4 regions of the Sporosarcina sp. SAFN-015 genome follow, and region 3 is predicted to be linked to each of the others. Evidence: riboswitches for the same ligand, from Rfam matches in the RefSeq annotation. Region 3 holds a riboswitch; each other region holds the start of a gene.
What was found. Region 3 has a riboswitch for S-adenosylmethionine ahead of ACR65H_RS17915 (5-methyltetrahydropteroyltriglutamate--homocysteine S-methyltransferase). Riboswitches for the same ligand answer to the same signal wherever they lie in the genome.
Positions count from the first base shown of each region.

Region 1: linked by a shared signal. The riboswitch ahead of ACR65H_RS04330 (bifunctional homocysteine S-methyltransferase/methylenetetrahydrofolate reductase) and the one ahead of ACR65H_RS17915 (5-methyltetrahydropteroyltriglutamate--homocysteine S-methyltransferase) in region 3 are both predicted to bind S-adenosylmethionine.
Region 2: linked by a shared signal. The riboswitch ahead of ACR65H_RS13675 (methionine biosynthesis PLP-dependent protein) and the one ahead of ACR65H_RS17915 (5-methyltetrahydropteroyltriglutamate--homocysteine S-methyltransferase) in region 3 are both predicted to bind S-adenosylmethionine.
Region 4: linked by a shared signal. The riboswitch ahead of metA (homoserine O-acetyltransferase MetA) and the one ahead of ACR65H_RS17915 (5-methyltetrahydropteroyltriglutamate--homocysteine S-methyltransferase) in region 3 are both predicted to bind S-adenosylmethionine.

Region 1 is NZ_JBPFDR010000002.1:267,557-275,524, forward strand. Features, by position in the region: gene metH (methionine synthase) at 1-1,657, opposite strand, end outside; gene ACR65H_RS04330 (bifunctional homocysteine S-methyltransferase/methylenetetrahydrofolate reductase) at 1,650-3,497, opposite strand; SAM riboswitch class I at 3,614-3,719, opposite strand; gene ACR65H_RS04335 (histidine kinase) at 3,834-4,019, shown strand; gene ACR65H_RS04340 (biotin transporter BioY) at 4,155-4,751, shown strand; gene bioB (biotin synthase BioB) at 4,751-5,752, shown strand; gene ACR65H_RS04350 (hypothetical protein) at 5,792-6,496, opposite strand; gene ACR65H_RS04355 (hypothetical protein) at 6,639-7,968, shown strand, end outside.
Region 2 is NZ_JBPFDR010000007.1:183,903-191,870, forward strand. Features, by position in the region: gene ACR65H_RS13650 (squalene/phytoene synthase family protein) at 31-852, opposite strand; gene ACR65H_RS13655 (hypothetical protein) at 1,379-1,501, shown strand; gene ACR65H_RS13660 (hypothetical protein) at 1,541-1,690, shown strand; gene ACR65H_RS13665 (NADPH-dependent FMN reductase) at 1,889-2,455, shown strand; gene ACR65H_RS13670 (cyclase family protein) at 2,512-3,261, opposite strand; gene ACR65H_RS13675 (methionine biosynthesis PLP-dependent protein) at 3,287-4,423, opposite strand; SAM riboswitch class I at 4,495-4,601, opposite strand; gene ACR65H_RS13680 (DMT family transporter) at 4,742-5,077, shown strand; gene ACR65H_RS13685 (DMT family transporter) at 5,079-5,393, shown strand; gene ACR65H_RS13690 (nicotinate phosphoribosyltransferase) at 5,478-6,947, shown strand; gene nadE (NAD(+) synthase) at 6,961-7,785, shown strand.
Region 3 is NZ_JBPFDR010000015.1:13,946-21,913, forward strand. Features, by position in the region: gene ACR65H_RS17905 (DUF4145 domain-containing protein) at 786-1,886, shown strand; gene ACR65H_RS17910 (DEAD/DEAH box helicase family protein) at 2,061-4,742, shown strand; SAM riboswitch class I at 4,829-4,929, shown strand; gene ACR65H_RS17915 (5-methyltetrahydropteroyltriglutamate--homocysteine S-methyltransferase) at 5,019-6,128, shown strand; gene ACR65H_RS17920 (right-handed parallel beta-helix repeat-containing protein) at 6,276-7,676, shown strand; gene yiaA (inner membrane protein YiaA) at 7,791-7,968, opposite strand, start outside.
Region 4 is NZ_JBPFDR010000004.1:33,363-41,330, reverse strand. Features, by position in the region: gene ACR65H_RS08360 (prolyl oligopeptidase family serine peptidase) at 1-561, shown strand, start outside; gene ACR65H_RS08355 (M23 family metallopeptidase) at 593-1,522, opposite strand; gene ACR65H_RS08350 (thioredoxin family protein) at 1,719-2,036, shown strand; gene ACR65H_RS08345 (glycerophosphodiester phosphodiesterase) at 2,143-2,862, opposite strand; gene ACR65H_RS08340 (AbrB/MazE/SpoVT family DNA-binding domain-containing protein) at 2,952-3,230, opposite strand; gene ACR65H_RS08335 (YitT family protein) at 3,426-4,283, shown strand; SAM riboswitch class I at 4,339-4,446, shown strand; gene metA (homoserine O-acetyltransferase MetA) at 4,551-5,459, shown strand; gene ACR65H_RS08325 (YetF domain-containing protein) at 5,585-6,301, shown strand; gene ACR65H_RS08320 (TetR/AcrR family transcriptional regulator) at 6,434-7,006, shown strand; gene ACR65H_RS08315 (DMT family transporter) at 7,108-7,449, shown strand; gene ACR65H_RS08310 (DMT family transporter) at 7,449-7,763, shown strand; gene ACR65H_RS08305 (hypothetical protein) at 7,931-7,968, shown strand, end outside.

The DNA of each region.
Region 1 (7,968 bases), on a different contig from region 3:
CTTCCCGGCCAACAGGGGGCAGTCCGAAAGAGACGTTGCTTACACCTAGCGTCGTTAATGAACGCGGCATTTTCTCTTTGATCAGACGGATGCCTTCAATCGTTTCAACTGCCGACCCGATGTATTGTGCATCACCTGTTCCGACAGGGAAGACGAGCGGATCGAAAATGATATCTTCAGGAGCGATTCCCCATTTATTTACAAGTAAGTCATAGGAACGCTCGGCAATTTCGAGCTTTCGTTCCCGTGTCACCGCCATCCCGATTTCATCGATTGTCCCGACGACGACGGCAGCGCCAAATTTTTTCACGAGAGGAAGTACCGCGTCGAACCGTTCTTCGCCATCCTCCAAGTTGATCGAGTTGATGATCGCTTTCCCTTGAGAGAATTTCAACGCCTCTTCAATTACTTTTTCATCTGTCGAATCGATGACGAGAGGCACTTTCACTTTTTTGACGACTTCTTGCATGAAATTCTTCATATCTTCAAGTTCATCCCGGTCCGGGTTTGCAAGGCAAATGTCGAGAACATGAGCGCCGCCGCGAACTTGGGCACGTGCAATCTCGGAAGCCTCCTCAAACTTCTCCTCTACGATCAACCGTTTAAATTTCCTAGATCCGATGACGTTCGTCCGCTCGCCGATTAACAATGGGCGCATCGATGGGTCGTACAACAACGGTTCAATCCCCGAAACGGCATGATCATGCCCATTCTCCGGCTTTTGTCGTGGAGCGAGTCCGTCCACAGCTTCGCGGATCGCACGAATATGATCAGGCGTAGTTCCGCAACATCCGCCAACCATGTTCAGCCATCCTTTATCTGCAAAACCTTTTAGTTTTTGTGATAACGATTCAGGCGATTCATGGTAATGGCCTTCTTCATCCGGCAGCCCGGCGTTCGGATAACAAGTGACAAAGCTCGTTGCAAGATCAGAGAGCGAGCGCAGATGGTCTGTCATGAATTCCGGGCCTGTCGCACAGTTCAACCCTACTGAAAGCGGCTTAATATGCTCGATGGAAATATAAAACGCTTCGATGCTTTGACCGGCTAGCGTTGTACCCATAGGTTCAATCGTCCCGGAGATCATGACAGGCAGTTCAATGCCTGTTTCGTCGAATGCCCGCTTGATTCCGATTGTTCCGGCTTTGACGTTGAGCATATCTTGGCTCGTTTCCATCAATAAAATATCAGCGCCGCCTTCAATCAGTGCTTTCGCTTGAACGTAGAAGTCCTCGGAAAGCTTATCGAATGTAATCCCCCCGGTAACGGAGAGAGTCTTCGTAGTCGGGCCAATTGCACCGGCGACGAAACGCGGCTGCTCAGTTGTCGAGTAATCGGCTGCGCACTGTTTCGCGATTTCCACAGCCTTTTTGTTAATTTCAGAAGCGCGGTGACCGAGACTGAATTCGTCCAGTACGAGGGGAGTACCCCCGAATGTGTTTGTGCAAATGATATCGGCACCCGCCTCTAAATAGGCACGATGGATTTTATCGAGAATATCAGGGCGGAGGATGTTCAAATATTCATTGCAACCTTCATATTCTTCGCCACCGAAATCGTCCGCGGATAGATCTTCCGCTTGCAGCATCGTGCCCATCGCTCCGTCTATGATGAGAATTCTATTTTTCAGTTGTTGTTCAATAGGATGTTTAGGCATGGACGATATTCCTCTCCTTCTCCGCATCAAGCTGTTTTATATGATTGATCAGTTCTAACGACATGTCATAGCGAAGGAATGGCGTAATAATGTAGATGCCGTTGAATAGCTCGGCGGCAGTGTCGATCAGTTCCTTTGAAATGTTGACGCCTTCCTGAGTCGCTTTTTCACGGTCATCCCCGCAAGCGGCCATCCTTTCGAGCACCTCTTCGGATAGTTTAATGCCAGGAACTTCATGGTGCAGGAATTCCGCATTTCGAATATTCGTGAGAGGCATGATGCCGATGAAAATCGGTGTATCTAAATGCTTCGTCGCTTCGTATATGTCGATGATCTTCTCTTTCGTATAGACGGGCTGGGTAATGAAATAATCGGCCCCGGACGCGATTTTCTTCTCAAGACGTTGTACAGCGCGATCGAGGACGCGAACATTCGGATTAAATGCGGCAGCGACCGAGAATTTTGCTTTTTTGCGCAGCGGTTTGCCTGTGAAGGAAATGCCTTCGTTCAATTGTTTAATGAGCTGCAACAGCTCCATGCTTGATACATCATAGACGCTCGTAGCGCCTGGGAAGTCGCCAACCTTCGTCGGGTCGCCGGTAACAGCAAGGATATCATGGATTCCTAGCGCATCAAGCCCCATTAAATGAGATTGCAAACCGATTAAATTATGGTCGCGGCACGTCAGGTGGACAAGCGGCCGTACGTGATGCTCATGCTTTAAAATTGAGCCCATCGCCATGTTGCTAATGCGAGGGGAGGCGAGGGAATTGTCCGCCATTGTGACGGCATCTACACCAGCTGCATATAATTTATTCGCTCCTTCAAAGTACTGCTCGGTTTCCAAATGGCGAGGCGTGTCGAGCTCTACGATGACCGTCCGCTCTGTCTTCGCTTTTATGTGAAGAGGTTCGTGTTTTGCAGGTTCCGCTTCCCGGATGACAATCGGCTTTTGTGGAGTGACGGTTTTTTCCGTTACCGGCGGCAATCCCGCCAATTGCTTTTTGGCAGCTGCAATATGTTTTGGCGTCGTTCCGCAGCATCCGCCGATGAGGCGTACTCCCTCTTCACGAAGGAACGTTGCTGCACGGCCGAAATAGTCTGCTTCGGACGCATAGACGATACGGCCATCCTCGACGTCGAGCAAGCTTGCGTTCGGGGCTGCTGATAAGAATGCTCGCTCTGGAATTGACACTTTTTCAAAAGCTTGGATTGTGTGGTACGGGCCTAGCCGGCAATTAACACCGACAATATCAGCGCCTATTGATTCCAACTGGTGAAGGGCATCATTCAGATTCATGCCATTTTGCAATATGCCAGGCTCATCCATCGCTACTTGTGCAATGAGTGGGATATCCGTCAGCTTCCGCAATTCAGTAACGACGGCCGATAGCTCTTCAAAATCATAATATGTTTCCAATAATAGTCCGTCGGGATCGCCGGATAGCAATGCATCTGCCTGTTCGCGCATCATCGTCAGCACTTCGGCGATAGAGGCGTCGCTTTTCCGGATGCCACGCAGTCCTCCGATTGTCCCGAGCACATATTGATTGCCAGGCGCTGCTGCATGCTTTGCGATTTGAATCGCCGCCTCATTGAATTCCTTCACCCTATGCTCTAAACCATAGCGGGCGAGCTTAAGGGAATTGGCGCCATATGTATTCGTCTGAATCACATCCGCCCCCGCGTCGATATATTCACGGTGGATCTTCTCGATGATTTCCGGCTTTTCAATGTTCAATTCCTCATAACTAAAGTCAATGCCATATGAATAAAGCAGCGTTCCCATTGCGCCATCCGCCACTAGTACATTATCTTTCAACCGATCAAGCAATCTCATCAGAAATCATCCTCTCTTCAAGTCTGCAACTTCCTATACAATAAATTTCGACAGCAATGAAAAATAAAAAAGCCTTCGAATAAAAAGAAGGCTTTACATATGCGAAATCTCGCTCCTTCTCATCTATCAGGCCGAAATGGACCTGCTGGAATTAGCACCTGACCGAAACGGCTGGTTGCTGAAGCTTCGACGGGCCAGTCCCTCAGCTTCTCTTGATAAGAATTTGTTATGCAGTTGTTTGAATAATTTAAAACATCATATCGTTAATTGTCCGCCACGTCAATAGGTGAATTATGATAGAATAGGCGTATGAACAAAAAGTAGAAGGTGAATTCGTTGAGGATCTTCAAATTTTCCGTTCCGATTGCACTCCTTGTCGCCGGTGTTTCGTGGTGGATGCTCCATAAGGATCATCAAGAAGTGCCAGGGATGACTCGAGTATGGATTACAGTAGGTGCAGCTCTCTTAAGCGGGTTAATTGCCCATTTTTTATTTCCGAAAAATGAAGACAAGAAGCATTAATACAGAAATCGATAGCGACTTAAGCTGTCGGTTTTTTTGTGCGCTGCATTTAGGTTAACTTTAATAAAATTCAGGTTGACACAAATTGAGTTAACTTATATTCTATTGAAGATAACTCAAATTACGAGGTGGATTATGACAACAGCTTCAGTGAAAACGAAAAGTGGGATGAGCGCTCTCAGTCTCGTCTACTGTGGGATGTTTGCGGCATTAATGATGATTGGGGCAAATATTACATCGTTTGTACCGTTTCTTGTGATCGGCGGTGTGCCTATCACATTGCAAACGTTTTTCGCAGTGCTGGCGGGGCTTCTCCTAGGAAGCCGACTTGGCGCAACAGCGATGACAGTTTATATGATCGTCGGATTGGCGGGGGCGCCGGTCTTCTCGAAATTCCAAGGAGGATTCGGTGCTATTCTCTTACCTACATTCGGTTTTATCGTTTCCTTTATTATTGTCGCGTATATCGCGGGTAAGATTGTTGAAAAATATGGGGGTTTGAGAAGCTATATCGTTGCAGCTTTAGTCGCAATGAGTGTGAATTATTTGTTCGGAACAAATTGGATGTATGCAGCTTATAAGCTATGGGCAGCAGCCCCTGATGCATTCAGTTATAAGGTTGCATGGGCCTGGATGATACCGCCGTTGCCGAAGGATATTTTCCTTTCCGTTCTTGCAGGAATCTTCGGCCATCGGATGTATAAAGTTCTGAAAGTGAGGCGTGCGCATTGATGAATTATGAGGAGCTTGCAGATCGCATCCTCAATGGAGGAGCTTTATCAGATGAAGAAGCGCTTTCCATTTTGGATTGCCCGGATGATGATCTGCTTCCGTTGTTGCATGCGGCCTATAAAATTAGGAAGCATTATTATGGAAATAGAGTGAAGTTAAACATGATCATCAACACAAAATCTGGTCTTTGTCCGGAAAACTGTGGGTATTGCGCGCAGTCGATCGTCTCAAAAGCCCCGATTGAGAAATATGCAATGATGAAACAGGAGGAAATCGTGGCGGGGGCTGAACGTGCGGCGTCTGTAAAGGCAGGAACGTATTGTATCGTTGCAAGCGGTCGGGGACCGGTCAATCGGGAACTTGAAATCGTCATTGATTCCGTTAAGGAAATTAAAGCGAAGCATAGAGACATGACTGTCTGTGCTTGTCTCGGCATTTTGAAGCCTGAACAAGCAAAACGTCTGAAAGAAGCAGGTGTCGATCGCTACAACCACAATATCAATACGTCTGCCGCACATCATGATAGCATTACGACATCCCACACATACAATGATCGCGTGAATACGGTCGAACTAGCGAAGGAAGCTGGAATTTCGCCGTGCTCAGGCGTTATCATCGGTATGCGGGAGACGAAAAAGGATGTAGTTGCAATGGCACGTAGTCTGCATGCGATGGATGCCGATTCGATTCCTGTTAACTTTTTGCATGCGGTGGATGGGACGCCGCTCGAAGGGATGAATGAGCTGACACCACGCTATTGCTTAAAAGTGCTATGCCTCTTCCGCTTCATCAATCCGACGAAGGAAATCCGAATTTCGGGTGGTCGGGAAGTGAATCTGCGGTCGCTTCAGCCATTCGGTCTTTATCCGGCAAATTCGATCTTTATCGGTGATTATTTGACGACTGCCGGACAAGAAAGCGATCGGGACCGGCAAATGCTAATGGATCTTGGATTCGAAGTCGATTTGGAGCCATTAACGAAACAGCCGGTAACAAGTTGAATAAAGATAACAAAGGGCGATCCTTCAAGTTGATGAGTCTCAACTTGAAGGATCGCCCTTTTTCATTGATGGCGGCTGCCATAAAGAAAAGTCTTCTTGTTCCATGAAATACTCCTTTACCGAAATTGAACCGTCAAAAGGTATTGCTTCAATCGTTTCGAGCATGTCATCAAACTGGGCTTCTTTAACTGCAGAGATATTTCTGTTCGTTATTCGTGCAGGAAGTTGATGTTCCTCAATCGTTTTAACCCATTCTTCCAGCGTCGGCTCACTGATGATGACCGTCTCGAAATATTTCATATCCCCATTATCCTCCCGATATCGATAAAGAAGACGGGCACCGATATAATCGTTTTTCTTTCCTTTGAACCCGGGATTCGTCCAGAGGCCGATTAGCAGATCGGTTATTTGGTCGTAACGGAAAGTGACGGAATTCGTTTCACCGGTCCACTCGTTGGCGAAGTAAAGTGTGTAGCCATCTTGTTCCTCCACCTTTGTGAACGTTGTTGGCCCTTTTTGCCGAGGTAGCTTTAGAAGTTGGATGCATATCCAACCGATGAATAGGGAAATGCCGCCGAGCAGGGCTGCCAGTAGCCACTCTCCGTCCAAAAATGTATCTACGGTCAAGTATAATAGAGCGATGCCAAACGCTCCGAAGCCGATAAGGGCAAGATAATAATAAACTTTTTTAGCTGCTGACATTTTACCTGGCAGCTTATCGGCGCTAAAAACATTCGTCTGCATAATAGCTCAACTCCTTTCTCTCTTGTCTTGTACGGAAGTTCGGGGTGGTAGGATTCAAAAACTTGGTCAAAAAGATGAATCGTTTTGCTGCTTCATCCGTATAGTTAGAGGAGATAAATTTTTAATAGAAAAGAGTGTTCATATGATAAATTTACTGCTATTTTCAATTGTCGTCGGTATCGTTTCCGCGATGATCATCGTGCCGTTCACGTCGGTTTCTAAAGAGGGGAAACCAGCCTTTAATCGAATTGGTGCATTGTCTGCGACAGTAGGGCTCATGGCAGTTCTCACATTCGCCCTTTATTACGTCACGAATCTGGACAGGAATTGGACGTCGCTATGGGCTTTATTCCTTGTCGTAGCTGTAGCGGGAGTCGTGCTTGCAACCGGGAAGGAACGAAGCGCCAAAATTGTCCTGTTATTGGCTGCGTTAGCGGGAAGTGCGTTCATCCTTAGTGCGCCGCTATTTAATGCAAATCAAAAATATAAAGCGGTTGAAATGGATCAACAAGTGGAAATCAAAGCGTTTGACGAAACGAAGACGCCTGCAAGTGTACCGCCAAAATTTGCTCGGAATAAAATGAAGAAGGCATTCGGCCAAGTGCCGAATACGAGTTATTATGAGCTCGGCAACTTGCAGATTCAAAAAGTGGATGGGAAATTTGTCTATATCGCGCCAGTTGAATTTTCGGGATTCTTCAAATGGATGAACGGGAAGACGACACCTGGCTACTTCACGATGAGCGCGACCGATTCGGCGGACAATCCGAAGTTCGTGAAAACGGAAATGGCCTATACGCCTTCATCGTACTTCCATAAACAAGTGGAGCGCCATATGCGGATGGCGGCGCCGGATCTCATCTTTTACGGCGATGTGCAGCTTGAAATTGATGATGATGGAAAGCCGCATTATATACGTTCCTATGGGGAATTCATTACAGCGAGAAACGGTTTTGACGTCCAAGGGGTCGTCATGGTAGATCCGGGTACGGGTGAAGTGAGCCGATATCCGCTTTCGAACGTCCCTGAATTTATCGATGGGGCGGTTTCACCCGAAGCGGTCAGCTTGCAAAACAGCTACTTCGGAAAATACGTTCACGGATTCTGGAATTCAATCGTCGGGAAGAAGGATGTGAAGCTGCCTTCAGACGAAGGGACGGAGTCGAATGTCAGTCCGGTGTTCGATGAAAATGGCCATATGTATTATTTCACTGATTTCACAAGCCCGAAAGAAGGCGTCGACTCGATGCTTGGCTATGCATTGACGGATGGCCGCACAGGCGAAGCGACTTACTATACTGGCAATCTGGAAGAGTCGTATATGGACTCGCAAGGTACGCTTCAAATTATTGAAAAGAAATTCATCGAGAAGAAATGGACCGGAGAAATGCCGGTGCTCTATAACTTTTACGGAGAGGCGAGCTGGTTGACGCCGGTTCTTGACTCAAACGGCTTCCTGCAAAATTACTTCA
Region 2 (7,968 bases), on a different contig from region 3:
ACTCCTGCCAAGCGCTCATAACTCCCAACATTATACTTCCTTCAAAATCGCATCCACGGTCGATTCTACTTCTGCACGATTCATTTTCTCATGCCCGCCATGCAACGCGCCGATTGTCCGCTTCGCCAACGCAAGGGGGATTTTGCAGAACGTCAAGATGTTTTTGTTTGAAATAGACTCGATATATTCATCAGCCTTTTTCAAGTTCAGCTCCGCATATTCGAACAGGTCATGCCTGTCCCATCCTTCAGGAAGGAAACGGACGCCGCGCTCCGCATCCTCGTCCTGATTGCGCAGCATATTCACCGCCTGCAATCCTCGACCATACCCAATCGCCAAGTCCCGATCCGTTTTCGTTCCGTCATACTGTTCCCAAATATCGGAAAGCATCACACCGACAAGACCTGCTACATAGTATGTATAGTCATCCAAATCCTCTTTCGTTTGAATCAGGAAATCCCTTCCAACCCATTTCGCCATGCCGTCCGCCATAATGCTTGTCGACTCTTTCACTTTCGCCACGATACTTGTCGGGCATACAGATAGCCAATCGCCAAGTCGCAACGTCACTTCCGGCAATAAGTTTTCATAAGGCTTCAGAAGAGCGCGATACTCAGCAGCGTCGAATAAGTCGGTTTGCAGGAGCTTGCTCGTAGCCTTCAACAAATGTTGTTTGCTCTCCGGATGCAACTCCTCATGATCCTCTATTTCATCAATCGCACGCATGCATAAATAGGCAGAGCCTACCGTTTTTCGCAGTGTTGGATTCAATAACTTAATCGGAATATAGAAAGTCCTGCTCGTCAGCTTTAAAACGTGCATCGCTTCCTTTTGTAATTTAGCTTCGTTCATAATGATGGTCCTCCTTCATTTCTGGAAGCAGTTCTTATCATTATCATACACTATTCTAAGAAGCACTTGCCAACCCTATTGTTGGGAATCAATATTTTTTTGGAATTTCCTATTGACAATGAATAAATGGTAATGGTATCCTGGAGAAGTAAGTTATTCTAAATTATGAAAAGGAGGTACGGAAACATGAAAAACGCAATGCTAATCCAATCTAATTTCATACTTGATCCGTGCCTGACTAAACTCTCCTTCTAATTATAGACTGAGGAATGGCATGGTATGCCGTTCTTTTATATGAGCACACGCTTATGCAAAAGGCGTGTGCTTTTTTGTGTCTTCTTTTGAAGGAAAATTCGGTGTTTTCACGCTTTGCGTGTAGCATAAATACAAAACGAAAAGGAGTGTTTCTGATGATGAAAGTAGGACAGCGGCAGAAAGTATTGAAGGTGGAGTCTCTGAAAAGTGGATAGCGATGCACCACGCAAGTGAATTGATTCAAATAAAAAATAAAGGAGGAAAAGCAAAAATGATTTATCAAGGCGCAAAACATGAACGTTATGAACAAATAAAAAACAAAAAATTGATGGAGTGGGAATCTCCAAAATGGATAGATAGTAATGGCGACACGACAGGTGGACGCCGATTGTAATCTCGTTTAAGGTCCCTCTCCAATTAGGAGAATAATGATATGTATACAATTGATAGAGAAGTAATTCAACGACAAATGGCAGAAATGCGACTGGAAGTCGAGCAGTATCGACTTGGCCAAAAAGCAATCAAACGAAAAAGAAAAGAGCGGAAAAACATTCCGTTCTGGGCGATTTTCTTCAGTTACTGAAACTAATCAAAAGAGCGTTCCCTCATACAAAAGAGAGAACGCTCTTTTCGTCTGAGCATATTCTTTTAAAAAATATCTTGAATGTGAGACAATCACTAGCGTCAAGTAACGATTGCACTAGCTTCAAATAGGACACATGCATTGTCGTATTGTGGCTATGCTAGTGGTAAAATAGCAACTATAAAGGAGTCCAACATCATGGCAATTAAAGTAAAAGCAATCATAGGTAGTAATAGCCCGACTTCATACAACCTGAAACTGGTTGAGTATCTCCGCAAGAAATATGCGGACAAGCTAGAGATCACGCCTGTTTTCATTAATAATGTTGATATGTTTTCCGTTGAACGAGAAAACAATCAGCCTGAAGACGTAAAGGATTTCCTGGACAATGTAAGGGATTCAGACGCTGTCCTTTTTGCGGTACCTGAATACAACTTTTCGATTCCGGGTGTATTGAAAAATGCGGTTGACTGGCTTTCAAGAAGCAACTTCGCAATCAAAGACAAGCCTGCTTTCATTATCGGCTCATCGATGGGCGTGTTAGGAAGTGTACGTGCTCAAATCCACTTACGTGAAATCTTGTCGAACCCAATGCTCTCTCCTGCACTATTGCCGAACAATGAAGTGTATATCGGATCTGTACACGAGAAAATGGACGAGAATGGTCAATTGACAGACCAAGCGACAATTGACTTTTTAGATAATGTTGTCAACAATTTCATCGCATTTTATTCAAAAACAAAAGCGTTAGCTGAAGCAAAATAATATGAAAAGAAAGGCCGTCTCGTACTAAGAGGCGGCCTTTTCTTTTGCTCCCCTGGTCAAGGAAGGATAGCGAATGATCTGACGGGGAAGCCGGATGCTTTTTCTGGTTTTGCGACGATGTTGAAAATGATGGCTCCTGTAGCAGGCAGCTTATCTAAATTGGTCATCAATTCAATCTGATATGTGTCTTGGTCAAGGACATAATATTCGCCCTCCAATTTTCCTTTCTTGCGGAAGTCCGCAGCAGAGTCGGTATCGTATGTTTCGTGGCCGACCGCTTTTACGCTGCGCTCTTCGAAAAGGAATTTCAATGCGTCCAATCCCCAGCCGGGAATTCGGTTGTTGCCATCTTCGTCCTTATTGTTAAACGCCTTGTGATCAGGCCAACGTTTACTCCAATCTGTGCGCAATGCTACGAATGTGCCTTCACCGATTTTTCCGTGAACCGCTTCAAAGTCTAAGATGTCCTGGATTCCAAATGTGAAATCATTGTCAGCTTCGGCTTCCTTCGATTTATCGATGACGACTAGCGGCAGGACCAGCTCATGCAACTCCAACTGGTCCAAATACCGTGTGTCGCGGACGAAGTGAATAGGGGCGTCGATATGAGTTCCATACTGCCCTGGGAATGAAAACTTTTGTGCAAAGAAGCCATCATCATGGGTGAAAAGCGTTTCGAATTTGGCGTCGTCAAACATGAAGAAGTGGGGTGAATCCGGACCGAATGTATGGGTCAAATCCACCCACTCTTTGCTTTTCAATAATTGAAGTGCTGCTTGAATTTCATTCACTGTTTCAACTGACATTAGAATCACTCTCTTTCCCCTATTGTTATTTTTGCCCGACAGCCGTCGTTTCAGCAGCGATGGCAATGGCTTGCTTAAGATCGGCAATTAAATCCTCTGCCTCTTCCAATCCTACCGAGAAGCGCAATAGTCGTTTATCGACGCCGCGTTTTTCACGCTCTTCCTCAGGAATATCCGCATGAGTTTGCGTCGTTGGATACGTGATCAAGCTCTCGACTCCTCCGAGACTTTCGGCAAATGTGATCAAGCGTAGGTTTTGCAAGAACGGATCGACCCAATCACTCTTGCACAGCCTGAATGAAATCATCCCGCCTTTACCTGCATAGAGCACATCATCGATAAGCGGTTCGTTTTCCAAATAGGAGACAAGCTCTTTCGCATTCGCATCATGTTGTTTCATTCGTACATGCAAAGTTTTCAAACCGCGGATGACAAGCCATGAATCGAACGGAGAAAGCGTTGCGCCAATCGCATTGTGGTTGTCGCCTAAACGTTTGCACAACTCTTCTCCTTTGGCGACGACGAGTCCGGCAAGCACGTCATTATGGCCTCCAATATATTTCGTTGCACTATGGATGACGATATCCGCACCGAGCTCGATTGGACGTTGGTAATATGGCGTCAAAAACGTATTGTCGACGATGACTAGCAAGCCGTGCTTTCTTGCAAGCTCTACATATTGTTCGATATCGATTTCAAGCATGAGCGGGTTTGTCGGTGTTTCGATGAAAATCGCTTTCGTGTTTTCAGTGATTAGCTTTTCCGTTTCCTTGACGTTTTCAAAAGATGAATAAGAGGTCCGGATGTTGTACAAGTCCGAGTATTGGTCGAATAAACGGAATGTGCCCCCATATAGGTCGTCGGGAGCAATTAGCTCATCTCCGGATTTGAATAGGGACATGACGAGCTGGATCGCCGCCATGCCCGAGCTGCATGCATATCCACGGTCACCGTTTTCAAGATTGGCGATGCCTTCTTCGAGAATCGTCCGAGTCGGATTTTTTGTGCGTGTATAGTCGTAGCCGGTAGAAAGCCCCAATCCGTCATGCTTGTACGCTGTCGAAAAATGAAGTGGAGGATTGACCGCTCCAGTTCTCGGGTCGCTCTGATTTCCTAGTTGTACCAATCTCGTGTTGATGCTCTGCTTTGTCAAGTTGTCCATCTCCTTTGTCTATTAAAAAAAGAGGCCTCTCTAAATAAGAAGAGGGCCTCCAACGATAGTTGAAATCAATCTTCTTATCTTCAAGACGTTCTACGCCTTTTGGAATTAGCACCATACCAAAATCGGGCTGGTTGCTGAGACTTCATCGGGCCAATCCCTCCGTCTCTCGTGATAAGAATCAAAATATAGTATTGTTAGAAAAAAGATTTATCTAAAGTTATCATGCTTCCCAAAAGATTGCAAGAAGTTTCGGAAATGAATGTCCATTGACGTTTGCTATAATGATGGGTGGTGGATAAATGAGAAGGAGGATTTCCAATGGCGTGGCTTTATGTTTTATTGGCAGCAATCGTTGAAATCTTTTGGGTGATTGGACTTCGTTATTCCGATAATGCACTCGAATGGGCGGGAACCGTCGTTGCCATCATCATTAGTTTTTATGCAATTATTAAAGCGTGCGAGAAGCTGCCGTCTGGGACGGTGTATGCGGTGTTTACCGGTTCCGGAGCGGCGGCAATTGTTCTTATAGACTTTCTGTTTTTCCATGCGGAGTTCTCTATTACAAAGTTAATTTTTATTGCGATTATTATCATAGGTGTGATCGGGATCAAAATGACAACGGTCGAATCTGAAGAGTCGGAAGGGGGCGATTGAAATGGCATGGGTATATTTGGTCCTAGCAAGTTTCGGGGAAATCTTTGGCGTCATGGCCATCAATCTGTATTTGCAGAAAAGATCGTTGCCCCGCCTGCTGCTCATTGTCGGAACATTTTCGGTCGGATTTTGGTTTTTGTCACTCGCGATGCGCGATATTCCGATGGGAACGGCCTATGCGATTTGGACCGGACTCGGTGCGGCAGGTGCTGTGTTGATGGGCATTTTGTTTTTCAAGGAAGCGGCCGGATGGAAACGGATTTTATTCCTTTGTTTGATCATCGGAGGAGCGGTCGGGTTGAAAGTATTTGGATGAAACGCGTATGTTAATTTCAATTGAATTAAGGGTAAATAGTGTATACTGTACCTATCAGAAGAATTCGGAAGAAGGAGATTTGGCATGAGTTCGAAATACGCAGATGACAGTTTGGCATTACATACAGATCTTTATCAAATTAACATGATGGAATCGTATTGGGCGGATGGCATCCATGAACGGAAAGCGGTTTTTGAGCTATACTTTAGAAATTTACCGTTTGGAAATGGTTATGCAATCTTTGCAGGGCTTGAACGGATCCTTGATTTTTTGAAGGGATTCCATTTTAGTGAAAGCGATTTGACCTATTTAAGGGAAGAGCTTGGCTACCAGGATGATTTTCTTGATTATTTGAAAGAAATGCGTTTCACTGGCGATGTTTATTCGATGAAGGAAGGGGAACTTGTATTTGCAAACGAACCGATTCTTCGCGTGGAATCGACATTGGCGGAAGCTCAGCTGATCGAAACTGCGTTACTCAATATCGTTAATTTCCAAACACTCATCGCAACGAAGGCTAGTCGTATTAAGCAAGTCGTCAAAGATGAAGTTGTCATGGAGTTCGGGAGCAGGCGCGCCCATGAAATGGATGCAGCGGTTTGGGGAGCACGAGCAGCTGTCATCGGAGGAGTGGAGGCGACAAGCAATGTCCGTGCAGGAAAACGTTTTGGGATTCCGGTTGCTGGCACACATGCCCACTCTTTAGTACAAGCGTACCGGAGTGAATATGAAGCATTCCATTCGTACGCGAGACGTCATAAGGACTGCGTATTCCTCGTCGATACGTATAATACTTTGAAAATCGGCATCCCGACAGCAATTCAAGTCGCGAAAGAGCTCGGTGATAAGATCAATTTCGTCGGTATCCGACTCGATAGCGGGGATATCGCTTTCCTCTCGAAAGAAGCTAGGCGCATGCTCGATGCTGCTGGTTTCGAAGATGCGAAAATTGTTGTGTCGAACGATTTGGACGAGTACACGATCTTGAACTTGAAAGCGCAAGGAGCGAAAGTAGATGTTTGGGGCATCGGCACAAAGCTGATCACGGCTTATGACCAACCTGCTCTTGGGGCGGTCTATAAAATTGTCTCCATCGAGAATGATAATGGTGAAATGGAAGATACAATCAAGATTTCATCCAATGTCGAGAAAGTGACAACGCCTGGTCAGAAAAAGCTTTATCGCATTATTGATCGTGAGAATGGCAAAGCGGAAGGCGATTACATTACGATGCACGACGAAGACCCGACAGTTGAAAAAAGGATTAAAATGTTCCATCCTGTTCATACGTTCATTTCCAAATTCGTGACAAACTTCGATGCCGTAAATTTGCATACGAAAGTCGTCGAAGGCGGGAAAGTGATTTACAAAAATCCTACATTGAATGAAATGCGACAATTCGCCCACGAAAATTTGGATCTATTATGGGATGAATATAAACGGTCCTTGAATCCGGAAGAATATCCGGTCGATTTGAGCCAGAAATGTTGGGATAATAAAATGCGCAATATCCGTGAAGTGCAGGACATGGTGGATGAGTACTCAATGAGATGAGGAGGTGCGGACAATGACATTCCAAGAACAGGTCATTGCGGAACTGAAAAGCATGCCGTCAATTGATCCGAAAGAGGAAATCCGCAAATCGATTGATTTCATGAAGGAATATGCAGTGAAAAATACATTTGTGAACGGCTTCGTTCTCGGTATTTCGGGTGGGCAAGATTCCTCGCTCGTCGGAAGGCTTGCGCAGATGGCCGTTGATGAATTGAATGAAGAGAACGATACGGATCGCTATAAGTTCATCGCCGTTAGATTGCCGTACGGAAAACAATTTGATGAAGATGATGCGCAGGATGCACTTGATTTCATCAAACCTTCCTTGCTCTATACGGTCGATATTAAAGAGGCGGTCGATGCAAGCGAAAGAGCGTTGAAGAAAGCGGGAATCATCATTTCCGATTATACAAAAGGGAATGAGAAAGCTCGGGAGCGGATGAAAGTCCAGTATTCGATCGCAGCATCGCATAGCTGTGTCGTTCTCGGAACCGACCATGCGGCGGAGGCAGTGACAGGATTCTACACAAAATTCGGTGACGGCGCAGCTGACCTCATGCCAATCTATCGCTTGAATAAGAGGCAAGGCCGTCAGCTCATGAAAGAGCTCGGATCCCCGGTGCATTTATATGAAAAAGTGCCGACTGCAGACCTCGAAGACGAAAAACCAGCATTGCCTGACGAAGTTGCGCTTGGCGTCACATATGAGGAGATTGATGACTTCCTGGAAGGGAAACCGGTCTCGGACAAAGCTCTTGAAACGATCGAAAAGCATTATAAACGGTCGGAACATAAACGACATATGCCGATTACGATATTCGATGATTTTTGGAAATGAATTTCAATAGCTCGCGAAATATACAGATGAAGGAATGCACGAAGCTTTCCTTCATCTGTTTTTATGCGTATTTTTGTCATATCTTGTTTAGTAGTGTTTTCAATAGGTTGTAGCCTATTCGTTATTACGGTATTATAAAGTTACATTTTGTAAATTTTCGGACATGTTTCTGTTAAATTATGG
Region 3 (7,968 bases):
AAAGTACTTTTTGTCTCAGGAACCGTCCTCTGTTGTTACTGAAAGATAAATATGGCTATAAGAGTCACTATAACAATAAATGGGATTGTTAAAAGATAAGCCCATAGCAGAGAAGAAAAACTGTTTTCACTCTTGTAACCTTTATTCATAGAATTAGCTGCGGATATGGTCAAAATTAGTCCGACAGCTAAAACAATAATTACAAAAATGAATGAAACTATGAGAGCTACCTTCATGCCTTACTCCTTTTTATAAATATTTTTTATTCTATACGTTATAATTTTACAATATAAAACATTTTCGAGAACCATCCATTTAAGGGTTATTTAAACCAACCACTTTTTGAGGAAATTGAACATTTACTAAAAGCAACAATTTAGAGAATTAAAGATAAAAGAAACTTGAAAATGCACATAAATCTAGATGTTAAATAAGATTATGCGCATTTTTTATGTATAAATGAAAAAATAACGAGATATCTATGTGGTATTTAAATAAAGATAAGATTGTTTATTATGCAGAGAAGGATGACGGGTTTCGTCAGAATTTTTGAGCAAGTTTATTAGAATAGACTAAGATTTCTTTAATTCCTATCGTTAGAAAGAGAGAAAAGCTTTACATGAGTGAGCTGTTTGTTAAGTGACTTGCTGATAGCATTTGACGGGTAAAAAGAAGCGTTCCACAGGGCTGGATACCGATTGTTTAATAGGGTCTTTCAATGGGGAAAATACAGTGCAAGGGCTTTGCGCCGTCAAATACACGCACTCATGAGGAGATCTTCGGTCATGAAAAATAACCCATCCTATTTTTATCAATTTTTAGAGCCAGTGTCCGAACAGCTGGCTGAAATAGCTAGTGAGCTGGAGAAAGGCATTTATTCCAGCCCTCAGACGATGCTGATGCACTCGCGGACATTTGTCGAGGCGATTTTGCAGCGGGTCATGGTGGCGGAACAACTGTCAGGCGAGGACCATCTTAAACTGAAAGACAGAATCGACCTGCTGGAGAGCAAGGGGTTGTTGAAAAAGGAAGTTCTTGATGCGCTTCATCAGGTTCGAATGAACGGAAATTCCGCAGCGCATGAAACGAGGACATTTCGGTATTCGGAGGCTCTTCTTTCCTGGGAGGCAATCTATACGATCATCGGGTGGTATGTTAGTAAGTACTGCCCGAAGGATGTGAAAGTACCGGCATATCAAGATCCCGAACCAAAGAAAGGCGATGAAACAGAAGTATCCGAATTGGAAGCAAGGCTGCAAAGTATGGAGGCCTTAATCCGCTCAAACATTCAACAACAAAAAGGACTCACCGAAGACTTTGAGGCAGCGGCCGATTCGGAGAACCTGGCAGATACAATGCCGGGCCTAGCAACTGTTCGCACAATCGTTTATAAAGACAAAAGTCTTGAAATCCCACACTTCCTTCGGGACGAATTCCTGTTGCCGCAACGTTTCAAGGAATCGGAACGTTTTCTCATGATGCTCGGTGCCGAAGAAGAGGTGCGGATCATGAGCGAACTGCCGAATAACTTGGAGGGACTGCATGAAGATGCGGAAGGGTTCAGTGAGAAGGATGATGAGGTATTATTCGAAGAACTGAAACATTACATTGAAGAAGAGATAGCGAGGCGCGAGGTGGATTTGGCAAACCCGGGGAAGCTCATTTTCTTCTATAATTCGGATTACGTGATTGTCACCGATCAATTAGCGAAGGTCTCTCTAACCGAAGAGGAGTTCGACGGCAATCCAAGTTTCTTCGCTCAACTACATGAGGATCAGATTGAAAGGGTCGGACAGCTTCCGAGTGACTTGGTTACGTTAACGAAATACGATGATGTGGATTTCGAGACAGTGGAAGAACTGTTTGGGCAATTGAAGGGAAAGTAAGCGAGTAAGTTATTGAGGTATTTGAAGGCACCGTATCCGATTATTTTTGGATGGGTGTCTTTTTTGTGAAATCAGTGGAGGAACAACAGACGGGGTATTTGAAACTTTATAAGGGTACGAAGCGTAAAGGGTAGAAGCTGCCATTAACCGACTTGCGAACGGAGAGGTGATTTGATGAATTCATTCCCGAAGGACATTCAATTCTGTTATGAATGGCGGTCTTATCAGGCTCGTGCCCTTCAAGCATTAGACAGCCATCTGTCAAACGGGCACTTCCACCTAGTTGCCCCTCCCGGCTCGGGGAAAACGGTATTGGGATTGGAAATCATGTTGAGAATCAATCAACCGACCTTAATTATTGCACCCACCCTTGCGATCAAACAGCAATGGAAAGAACGCTTCACTGAATTATTCTTGGGAGGGAAGCAGCCTGAATGGCTATCGATGGATATTGCGCAACCGAATTTCATTACGGTGACGACCTATCAGGCGCTGCATGGCGCCTATCAAGAAACCGATAATTCCGAGGATATTGAAGAGGAAACCGGAGATGATCAGGAACTTGAATCAAATCAGGAAGCTGTGAAATCGGATAAAGCCGGCATCCGACGGAGTCTTGCTGAGTTCGGCTTCGGCACACTTATTTTGGATGAAGCGCATCATTTACGCACGGCTTGGTGGAAGTCGATGATGACTCTCCGGAATTCTCTACAAGATATCCATGTAGTGGCCTTGACGGCTACACCGCCATTCGACGTGTCCGCTCTGGAATGGGAGCGGTATGTGGAACTATGCGGGCCAATCGATCTTGAGATAAGTGTCCCTGAACTGGTAAAGGAGAGAGAGCTCTGTCCGCACCAGGATTATGTCCACTTCTCGTCTCCTGAAGGGGAAGAGCTGAAAATGATTCTTCACTTTCGAGAAGAGGCGGATCAATTCGTCCAGGAACTTTTTGCCGATGGATATCTACAGCAACTGCTTGAAAACCATCCGTGGATGAAAGATTCCAGAGAATACATAAAAGAAATACTTGATCAGCCCGCCTATTTTTCAAGCATGTTAATTTTCCTTAAGCAGGTGGGCAGTGAACACTGCAAAGAAGCAATGTCTATTTTGGGAATGCCCGAGCACACACTGCCACCGTTTACATACGAATGGCTTGAAGAACTGTTAACGGGAATTTTGTTTTCTGATGAAAGGGTGACGGATACAGACAATTTGCGGAAGCGGATTAAATTCCAGCTATCGCAAATAGGAGCAATCGAGCGAAGAAGCGTCAAGCTGCTTTCCACGGCAAAAATGAATCGAAAGCTTACTCATAGTATCTCCAAACTAGCGGGCATTTGTGAGATTGTGAAATGGGAGAAACAGCTACTGCAAGAGAAACTGCGAATGGTCATCTTGACCGATTACATCCATCTTGAGGATTTGCCCGCTAGTTCAGTTGATGAATTGCCACTTCGACGCATTGGCGTTGTGCCCATCTTTGAGAAAATCCGGCGGGAGGCTGGCCTTCATGTGAAAGCAGGAATTCTGACAGGTTCACTTGTCATTCTGCCGAAAAGCGAACAAAGGCTTGCACAGGAAGTTTCAAAACGCCAGGGAATTGAGATTGAGTGGAAAGCGTTAGCGCATGATGCTTCGTATATCCGTGCCGATTTGACAGCCGGAAATCGGCAAAAGATGGTTGCCGTCCTGACAGAGGTGTTTACATCAGGTGACCTTCAAGTCTTAATCGGAACAGCGGCCTTGCTCGGGGAGGGATGGGATGCGCCGTGTATCAACTCACTGATCATCGCTTCCTATGTCGGCTCGTTCATGCAATCAAATCAGATGCGTGGAAGAGCCATCCGGGTGGATAGGAATAATCCCAGCAAGACCTCATCCATCTGGCATCTCGTATGTGTGGATCGTGACGTGGCAGACCCGGGGCATGATTATGCATTACTGACCCGCCGTTTCCGATCACTTGTTGGGGTGAGTGAGAAAGAGGACCTGATTGAGACAGGGCTGTCGAGGCTGAATCTTGAAGAATCACCCTATACGCCACGAATAATCAAGATGCTGAACGAACGGACTTACGAGAGAGCATCGGAACGAGATCGTTTATTTGAAAGATGGCAGCGCGCCATTGACAAGGGACGGAAAATGGAGGAGGAACTTAGTACTGAAAGACGTTCGTTGCCCCGGCCTTTTTATTTGCCTCATTCATTGAAAGCCTTGTCCTACATAGCCGGTTTCACACTTGTAGGGGAGATGTTTGATGCGGTTCGATTTTTTATGAATTTTCGGGACGTTCCGGTTGGGGGCGGGTTATGGCTAGGGTTGATTGTAGGGATGGCATTCGGTCTTCCATCTGTTCTCAAGGTTGTGAGATTATACATGAAGCATCCTTCTGTCGAATCCAGCATGGCGGAAATCGGAAAGGCGATCTACTTGTCACTCCATCATGCCAAAGCCGTGCACACGCCTTACACGGAAGGTATGATCCATGTGACCGAGGACCGAATGGGTGCCTATACATGCTGGCTTACGGAAGGGACGACACATGAGAAGAACGTGTTTATGGGCGCCTTGCAAGAGTTCATTGCACCGATTGAGAATCCTAGATATCTCATCATCCGCCGTACAGGCAGCTTGCTGAAACGAAAAGACGTCCATGCCATTCCTTATGAAATTGCTAGGAAAAAAGAATATGCCCAATTTCTCCATGCAGAATGTGAAAAGCGCATAGGGGATTGCGAACTTATTTATACACGAACGATCGAGGGAAGAAAAAACCTGCTGCGGGCGCGAATGAATGCCTTGTCCGCAGCATTTGTAAAAAAAGCGGACCGGATCAGCGGATGGCGATAAGAAATATATAAAACTAAAAAATATCTAAATATACTTGACATTCAATCCACTCACATATAAAGTGGTGAATAACTTAATAAGCGACTTTCTTATCCAGAGAGGTGAAGGGACTGGCCCTATGAAGCCTCAGCAACAGACTTGTAAAGAACTGTGCTAATTCCAGTAGCGAAAAGCTTGGAGATAAGAAGAGTGGACGCCGACTATTGCTGAACTCTTCTTATATATGAGAAGGGTTTTTTCCTTATTAAGAAAAAATAAGAAATGGGGAATTTAGCAATGACAAAAACAGTTACGAAAGCAGCACCATTTAGGGCGGATCACGTAGGGAGTTTATTAAGACCGGAAAACCTGCATGAAGCAAGAAGATTATTTGCAGAGAGAGAAATTACAGCTGAGCAGCTTCGCAACGTAGAAACAGCGGAAATAACTAGAATCGTTGATAAACAGATTGAAGCTGGGTTAGAACTTGTGACGGACGGAGAGTTCAGGCGTCGTTTTTGGCATACGGATTTCCTTGAGCATTTAAACGGAATTGAAGGATATGTACCGGAACAAGGCTATATTTTTAGCGGCGATGAAGAAACGGAGCGCTATAATATTCGTAACATCGGTAAAATTTCATTTAATCCTGACCATCCGCATATTAAAGATTTCATAGAGTTTAATGGAATTGTTAACGGACGTGCAGTTGCCAAACAAACAATTCCAAGTCCAAATCAATTGTTTAATATCGGAATAAGAGATGAAAATATATACCCGGATATTGAAGACTATGCAAAAGATATTATCCAGACATATCGTGATGCAATAAAAGCTTTCTATGAGGCAGGCGTCCGCTATTTACAATTGGATGATGTGTATATTGCCGGCCTTTCTTCACCGGATATTCCATTTAATGACGGCAAATATTCAAGAGAATATTTAATTGACTTAGCGCTTCGTGTGGTCAATGGAGTGTTGGATGGGAAACCTGAAGACCTGTTTGTGACAACTCATTTATGCCGAGGAAATTACCGATCCAACTGGGCTTTTGAAGGCAGTTACGATATAATTGCTGAAAGATTTTTGGCAAAAGAAAAAGTGGGTGGATTCTTCTTGGAATATGACGATTATCGCTCAGGCGGCTTTGAGCCACTTCAATATATTAACAATGGCGGGGCAAAGGTCGTTTTGGGTGTAATTACATCTAAGAGTGGGGAACTTGAAGATAAAGAGTTGGTTAAATCGCGGATTGAAGAAGCGACGAAATTTGTACCACTTGAACAAATTTGCTTAAGCCCACAATGCGGATTCGCTTCAACGCATCATGGAAATAAGTTGACAGAGGAAGAGCAGTGGGAGAAGTTGAAGTTTATTGTAGAATTGTCAAAAGAGATTTGGGGTTAATGAAAGGACACTAGATAGATAAGCGGAGGACCGTTTGAGGAACACTCTTACGGCACCTCCGCTTTTTTACTGGTCTCGGCGACTTCTATATCATACATTAGCTTGAATATACTTATACGTCAGATTGATTCTAAGAGGGAGGATTAAATGAAGAAAATTATTATTGTCCTCTTGGTCGTAGCTGCTATTATGGCGGTTTTTGTCTTAACTGACAGTACACCCGAAACGGACAATGCACTATACGTCTCCGTAAAAGGAAATGATCAAAATGATGGGACAAAGTCAAAGCCGTTTCGAACACTTGAAAAGGCAGCATTAGAAGCTGAAGCCGGAACGACTGTTTATATCCGAAAAGGAACATACCATGAAAAACTTATCGTTCAACATAGTGGAATAAAATTAAAACCAGTTATTTTTAGAGCCTACAAAAAAGAAGAAGTTGTTCTAAGTGGAACGAATGCAAAGGGTGGTCAAGCAGGCATCTCCTCCTTAGTTACGATAAACGATAAAAACTATGTGACGATTCATGGATTAACGTTACAGGATATAAAAACTGATGTAGCAGATGAAACGGTAGTAGGGATTTATGTAACTGGCTCTAGCAGTCATATTACATTAGAGAATAACCATGTGCGCAGAATAGAAACCCATGCGGAAGAAGGAAATGCCCATGGAATCGCTATATATGGAACAGGGCCAATGAAAGATATAAAAGTAATTAATAATACCGTGGAAAATTTGAAACTCGGTTCAAGTGAAGCTCTTGTGCTTAATGGAAATATTGACGGCTTCAAGGTGGAAAGTAATCTAGTTCGTCGTAGTGATAATATCGGGATTGATCTAATCGGCCATGAGGGTATATCCAATGATGAAAAGGCTGACTTTGTAAGAAATGGTGTAGTGAAAAATAATACAGTTTACGAAATATCTTCATACGGTAATCCAGCTTATGGAGAGGATTACTCCGCTGGGGGGATTTACATAGATGGTGGAAAAAATATAACCTTAGAAGAGAATATTATTTATAAATGTGATATCGGAATTGAAGCGGCTTCTGAACACGCCGGTAAATATGCTGAGCAAGTTATCATTATTAACAATATCATTTATGACAATTTTTATACTGGAATTTCAATTGGCGGGTATGATGAAAAGCGTGGAGGCACTATAAATTCCACAATTTCTCAAAATGTCATTTACCGAAATGATACAAAGGGGTTAAATGGGGGTCAATTATTATTGCAGCACGATACAAAAAATAATGTAATTGAAAAAAACATTTTGACGGCAGGGCCTTCTCGTTTATTTATCGCCAACTATTTTTCTACAAATCATAAAAACAAACTAAAGAAGAATGTATTTCATAAGGAGAAAGGAAAAACTGGCTTTTGGGTTTGGAAAGAGGAAGAGTACACTGCTTTCCCAGAGTTTATTTCTGCTTCAAATAGTGATACACAATCGATTTACGCAGATCCGAAGTTTAAACATGAAGACAAATATGATTTCAGACTGAAAAAAGGTTCACCCGCAAAGAAAAATATGAAATAATGTTCATAATAATTTGCAAAGAAATTTAGTTGCTAGTATGAATAAGAGCGACAGAAGAAAAACCCCGTTCCGGATTTGGAACGGGGATGGCTATGCGGATTGATGGAATAGACCTCAATCGCTCTCTCTTGCTTTCTGTGCATCTCGAATGTTTTTCTGAACGGTGATAGCTGCAAAAATACTTAGAACAAAAGCCATTCCGTAAAACCCTTTTTCACTTAAAACGATACTTCCTGCATTGTACAAGCCAATGCCCATCAATAAAATGGCTATAAGTAGTGCAAGCCAGCTA
Region 4 (7,968 bases), on a different contig from region 3:
AAGGCAGGAACACTAGCGCAAAAACAAAATGTATTTGATGATTTCGCTGCGGCGGCTGAATGGCTTATTTCTGAAGGGTATACGAAGAAGGAAAAACTTGCAATCATGGGCGGCAGTAACGGTGGTTTGCTCGTCGGTGCAAGCATCACACAACGCCCAGATTTGTTCGGGGCGGCAATTTGCCAAGTGCCCGTCACTGATATGCTCCGCTATCACAAATTCACAGTAGGGCGCTACTGGGTGACGGATTACGGAAATGCCGAAAAAAATGCCGATGATTTTGCGTTCATGATCAAATATTCCCCGCTTCATAACGTCAAGGAAGGCGTTGACTATCCACCGACTTTAATAACTACTGCCGATACGGATGACCGTGTCGTTCCAGCGCATGCGATGAAATTTGCAGCGACTTTGCAGGCAACTTATGAAGGAAGTAATCCAATCTTACTCCGCGTCGAAAAAAATGCGGGACATGGACTTGGGAAGCCGACAGTTAAAATTATCGAGGAACAGACGGATGTCTACTCGTTCTTATTCAAGACGTTAAACGTAAAAATATAAGAAGAGAGGCTGTCTCAAAATCGAGACAGCCTCATTTTTTCTGTTCCCAATTTCGAAGTGCAGGAAACGGATCAAAGGCCCATTCAACCCGGCCGTTGTATTTGTATACTCCATAATGGAGATGGGGAGGAAATTTACCAGATGTACCTTCTTTTCCATATCCTGTGCTGCCTATGAATCCGAGAAGCGTTCCAGGTTCTACAATATCGCCTTCCTTAATGCCTTTATCAAAATACGCCAAATGGGCAAAGTAATGATATGTGTTATGGTTGTCACGAATGCCTACGCGCCATCCACCATATTCATTCCACCCTAATACTTCAATGACGCCATAGGAAGTTGCGACGACGGGAACACCATAGCCTGCAAAAATATCCGTTCCTTCATGAATACGACGTCCTCCCCATCCGCGGCTTGAGCCCCAAGTGCTGCGGTATGTGTAGTGGTGTCCTTTTGGAATCGGGAATACATGTTTATCCAGTTCGACAGTTTCAAAATGCTTATACAACTTGGCTATTGTCACAATCTGATTGACGGTCGCTTCCCGCTTATAATAGTGCCATAATGCCGCTTTGAATTCATTTTCATCTGGTCCGTACATGGCTAAATGTGAAGCCATTGTTTGCAGCACATCCATAGGGTCAGACAAGTCAGCCATCCCATCTCCGTTGCCATCCGTCCCTTTACCGCCAAAAAGCGTGATCGTCGTAGCAGAAGCGTCCGTATAGTCAGGATTCAATGCGCCAAACCAATGATCAACAGAGTACTGAATGGAAATCGGTCCCTCCACCTTCGTTAGATCGTTGCGAACTTGTTGGATGTTTCGTTCAAATTGATCGATCGCTGCAAGGTGGTACCACGGAACGAGTTCACTTGCGAATTGCAAATAAAATCCCATCCGTTCTTCCATAATCTCCTTATCGCTGCGTTCGTCGGAAGCAGAGGAAATGGTAGGCGTCATACAAAGACAGATCATTATAAATACAGATGCAATTATATAAATACGCAATGGGAAACCTCCTTTGTTGAATGATTAGAATTCCCCGATCGTTCGATTTCATGACTTTTTTGTTTCTGCTAAAAATCGTCATTATATGGCTGAATATACGTTGGATGATATACTTTAAGAGAGATGAAAATAGAAGGAGAGAGTATGAATGGAAAAACTTCAATCGGTTGAACAGTTTGAGCAATTGAAAAATGAGGAGCGGACGATGTTCATGTTTTCGGCGGATTGGTGCCCTGATTGTAGGGTGATCGAGCCGTTCTTGCCTAGTATTGAGGCGGATTATCCGGAATATACTTTCATTTATGTTGACCGTGATGATTTTATTGATGTTTGTCAGCAGTTGGATGTTTTTGGGATTCCGAGCTTTATCGCTTTCCATAATGGGGAAGAGGTTGGGCGTTTTGTAAGTAAGGATCGGAAGACGAAGGAAGAGATTGAGGAGTTCATTAACGGTTTGGATGCATGAAAAAAGAGATATCGCTAATCCTTAGATGGATGGCGATGTCTCTTTTTTATGATGTCTCTTTTTGCCCTTCGCCTTTTTCCATTTCAATCCTATCCCCAATTTACTTTTATTTAGAGAAAAAATTAGCCATTTTTTCTGGGTAGTCGGTGAAGATGGATTGGACTCCGGCTTGTTTTAGTATTGTTGCGTATGATTCGTCGTTCACTGTGAAAGTTCTGACGGGCATGCCGCTTTTTATAACTTCAGTGATGGAAGGGCGGATTGCGGCAGGGAATAGGATGTGAAGCGCATCCGCAGGTATTTTGTGTAAATAGTCCAACGGGTGGACGAGTACTTCCATGAATAATGCTGCTGTCTCGATTTGAGGATTGATTCGCTTGACGAGCTGGATGGCAGTGTGGTCAAAAGATGAAATGATAACGCGGGATTCCAGTTGCCTTTCCTCAATTAATTCAAGCACTTTTTGAACCATTCCTTCATAAGGAAAAATATCCGATTTCAACTCGATATTTAGTTTATGATCTGTCGAATCGAATATATCGAGAACTTCCTTCAATGTTGGGATTGTTTCACCGTGGAATTCGGGTGCAAACCAGCTGCCGAAGTCATATGATTTCAATTCTGCCAAGGACATATCTTTCACATAGCTTGTTCCATTTGAAGTACGGTCAATTGTTTCATCATGGATGACGACGAGTTCACCATCCGCTGCCATATGTACATCGAATTCAACGCCAAAAACAGGGAGACGTGCAGCTTCCTTGAATGCGGCAATCGTATTTTCCGGATAGTTTCCGGATGCGCCTCTATGTGCAATAATCTTCATTTAGCTTCCTCCGTTTTCATAGATCGGATCATTTTTCCCGCAGCAAAAGGGCCACGGTACTTTACCGTTGCCCTCTCATTTGGAACTAGTCAATCCCAAGTTTTATTTGCTTCGATTTCTTTTTTCAATATTTCCGCTCCTTTAGGACTTATATACATGCCATTTGAAAGTTTTGTATTTTCGGGGGTGATTTCTCCGGTTACGATGCATGCCGCATCCACCACATATTTTCGAAGAATGATCATATCATCGTCAACAAAGATTTCCATTGGTGCTCCTTTTTCGAGCTTCAATGTATTTCTTAATTCTTTTGGAATCACGATTCGGCCAAGATGGTCGACTTTCCTGACAATACCTAAACTTCGCATAGTATCCTCCCTGACTTATGTTTTTTTTTTACTATTGTCTACAATTATACCAGTTAATTAGAAAAATACAAAAAAATGAATATACTTTCATTTAGTCTCCTATTCTCTCTATTCCTTTTATCTATGCTTTAAAACGTTTCTGAACAACGTTTTTTCTGATAGAATAGTTAAGTCTTTTAAGAAAGGAGAACAATTATGTCATTATTTCATAGGAAGTCGGTAGTTTTCGACTATGTTCAAATCATTATCGGAGCGACATTGGTCGGTCTTTCATTCAATATATTTTTATTGCCATCGCGCATAGCGGCGGGCGGCATTTCTGGTGTCAGTACGATCCTCTATGAATTATTCGGCTATAATCCTGCGTACGTTCAATGGCTTATTAATATTCCACTTATCGTGTTGGGACTATTGCTTGCAGGGAAGGAATTCAGTACAAAGACAATCGTAGGTACTTTTTTTGTTCCATTCGTCATCTATTTGACGCATGGTCTCCATTTACACGTTGATAACCCGCTTCTTAGTTCCATCTATGGGGGCATAATGCTCGGGATTGGACTTGGGATTGTGTATAGAGGGAATGGTTCCACAGGCGGCACAGCTTTGATAGCCCAACTCCTAAAAAAGTATACCGGTATTTCAAGCGGCTTTTCCCAATTGATCGTGGATGGAATTGTCGTTGTCACTTCAGCTTTTGTTTTCAATTTTGAACTTGCTTTATACGCCCTTATGTCGATTTACGTAACGAGCAAGGTAATAGACTTCGTACAGTTGCAAACTTCACCGATAAAACTTGTTCTCATCATTACGGAAAATGAAGAGAAAATCCAGTCGGTCATTCAAAATGAAATTGACCGGGGGTTGACGAAAGTGAAATCGACGGGAGGATATTCGAATAACGAGAAGACAATGATCTTCTGCGTCGTGGAACAGTCAGAAGCTGTCTATTTAAAAAAATTGCTTCAAACCGCTGAACCGTCATCATTTGTCATTTTCCTTAACGCTTCAGAAATATTAGGACTTGGTTTTTCAAAAGCGAAAATTCATCGATGATAAAAAATCAGTATACAATTCAAATAATGATGATATAATAGTTTCAATTGAATATTTCTTATCAAGAGAAGCTGAGGGATTTGGCCCGATGAAGCTTCAGCAACCTCTGCGTCTGCAGGAAGGTGCTACCTCCAACAAGATGTTACATCTTGAGAGATAAGAACGGAGAAGTTTTAAACGAATCCTCGTTCCTATCTAATGGAACGGGGTTTTTTAACGTCTAGGCTTCGGGCGCAATGCGCTTTTGAATAATAAGGGGGAGACGAAATGCCAATCAATATACCTGAACAATTGCCGGCACGTGAGCTGTTGAAAGAAGAGAGGATCTTCGTAATGGATGAAGGGCGGGCGACGACACAGGATATCCGTCCGTTAAATATTCTTATCTTGAACTTAATGCCGGAAAAAGAAAAAACAGAGCTTCAGTTGCTTCGACTGCTAGGCAATACGCCGCTGCAAGTGAATGTTACGTTTTTGAATACCGCTACGTATGAATCAAAAAATGTGAGCAAAAATCATTTGGATTCTTTTTATACGACATTCGAGCACGTCAAAAACAGACGTTATGACGGGCTAATTATTACAGGCGCGCCGATTGAGCATTTACCGTTCGAGGATGTCGTCTACTGGGATGAATTGAAACAGATTATGGATTGGTCCAAAACCAATGTCACTTCGACACTACATATTTGCTGGGGCGCTCAAGCTGCCCTTTATCACCATTATGGCATCAATAAATTTGAACTGCCGAAAAAACTATCGGGCATATATAGTCATCAACTGACCGATCCGACTGTTGAATTGACACGTGGCTTCAACGATGTTTTCACTGCTCCACATTCGCGGTATACGTCAGTGTCAATCGAGGAGATCGAGCAAGAGCAGGATCTTCAACTATTGGCGGTTTCAGAAGAAGCTGGCGCATTCATCATCCTATCAAAGGATTCCAGACAGATTATGATTACGGGTCATTTAGAATATGATGCATGCACACTTGGCGAAGAGTATGCGCGAGATTTGAAAAAAGGGATCGATATTGAAATCCCTGAAAACTATTTCCCGAATGACGACCCCAAAAAACAACCGTTAAATACATGGCGTTCCCATACACATCTTCTTTTCTCGAACTGGTTGAATTATTATGTGTACCAAGCGACACCGTTCGAATGGGAATAAAAATAAAATAGACTAACGCGAAGCACGAGTTTTGAATTTCGTGCTTCGTTTTTGTGTTTTATACATTTTTCGTCCGTATATTGTCCAAGTACTTTCACACACTAATTGTAGTGGAGGTGTGTACGATGATTTCGGAAGCTCTTGAAAGCATGCATTTTTGGGAAATGGTATCTCGAACTACATTTGCTTTTATAACACTTATGATTCTTGCCAGATTGATGGGGAAAAAACAGATTTCACAGCTTACATTTTTTCATTACGTCACTGGAATTACAATCGGCTCAATTGCGGCTGATATAGCTGCGCAATCGGAAACCCCTTTTCTGAATGGTGCGGTTGGTTTGATTTGGTGGGCATTGTTGACTGTTTTCGTGAACTATTTAACAATGAAATCGAAAAAAGCAAGGAAGCTTTTCGATGATTCACCAACTATCGTAATACACAGAGGAAAAATAAGTGAACAGGGGATGAAGAAAGCTCGCCTCACATTGAATGATCTTAATATGATGCTCCGCGAGCAAAGTATATTTACGGTCACGGACGTGAACTATGCTATTCTCGAAACGAATGGGCAATTAAGTGTCATGAAAAAAGCAAGCCAGGAAGCAGCTACCCGCAAAGATGTAAAAGCACCTGGCCAAGAGCCAAAGTATATACCAACAGAAATCATTTCAGACGGGAATTTGATCAAAGAAAATTTGACCGAGCTGAACTTAACAGAAGAATGGGTATATGAGCAACTAAAGAAAAATGGGATTGGTAAAGTGGAACAAGTATATTACGCTGAAATCACTGGCGACGGAAGCCTCCATATCGACATGCGTACAGAAGATAAAAAGTAAGTTACGATGCTAAAAAGGGGGCCGAATTTTACCGCCCCCAAATATTTAAGTAGACATTACGACAACTAATGCTACTTTTATGTTATAATGACTGACAGTCATTCATTCATTTAGTGGAGAGGTGGACGGCAATTGGATAAAAAAGAAAGAATTATAAAAGCGGCTATAGAAGTCTTTCGTAAGCAAGGCATCGAGAAGACAAAGATATCCGATATTGTGAAAGTGGCAGGAATTGCGCAAGGAACATTCTATTTATATTTTCCTTCAAAACTGTCGCTCATGCCAGCAATCGCTGAAGTCATGGTCGCAAAAACATTGGAGATTGTAATCGACAGAGTGTCGGATGATGCGCCATTTCCAAAACGGATGGAGCAGCTCGTCGATGCGATTTTTGAAGTCAATGAAGAATACCATGAAATACAAGCACTCATTTACTCAGGATTGGCATCAACAGAACATCTGAAAAATTGGGAGACGGTATACGCCCCATTTTATCAATGGGTGAGTGATGGACTCCAGCAAGCGATTGACGACGGTATAATACGTAATTCAGTTAATCCAGACAGGACGGCTAGACTTGTCATCGGCCTCGTCGAATCAGCTGCTGAACAAATTTATCTATACGATACAGACAAAGAACACGAAGCGATTATCCAAAAGAATGAAGTGAAAAACTTTTTGAAGCATGCCCTTGCCATCGACTAAATGGTTATCGGATAGTTTAGTTCAAAAAAATCATTATTATTAGGCAACTCGTCATCACGTAAAATGAATGACAGTCAGTCATTAAATAGGGAGTTATTAATATGAACAAATCATGGATTTATGTAGCACTAACAAGTTTTTTCGAATTGGTTTGGATATTTGGTTTTAACATTGCCACTGAATGGTGGCATTGGGTTCCGATCATTGTTTTCATTGTTTTCGATTTTCATTTCTTGGCGAAAGCTTGTGAAAACCTTCCAACAGGTACCGTCTATGCAATATTTGCTGCAATCGGTACAGTCGGGACTGCTTTGATGGATGTTTTCCTATTCGGCGAAACGCTTGGTGTAGGCAAACTATTTTTCATTGCCATTTTAGTTATAGGGGTTATTGGGTTAAAGCTTGCTGATGATGCGGAAGAGAAGAAAGGAATTGTGAAGTGATGGGTTGGTTATTTGTAAGTATTGCAGCGATAAGCGAGTTTGTAGGCGTTGTCGGGTTGAATAAATATAGTGAACAGAAGTCATTTGCAAATGCGCTGCTTTTCGGCGGTGGATTCGGAGCGGCGTTCGCGTTTCTTTATATGTCCTTCAATTATTTGCAAGTAAGCACTGCGTACGCAGTGTGGATTGGTATAGGAACGGCTGGTGCCGTACTCATCAATATGCTGTTTTTCGGTGAATCGAAAAGCAAGGGGCGCATCGCCAGTCTGCTTCTCATAATTATCGGTGTTATTGGATTGAAAGCTTTATCGTGAAGCTATGAATACATGAATGGGGAAGCAACTTGAAATAATAGTTGCTTCCTTTTTTAATATGCCAAATAAACTAGTAAGTTATATGGCAATATAATACAATAAGTTAAAGTAGATAGTATTTTTTATTTTCAAAAAAGTTACGGTGGTCAGTACAAAGGGGAGTGCTAATGAATAGATCAATAGGAAACCGATATTTATGTTTGAT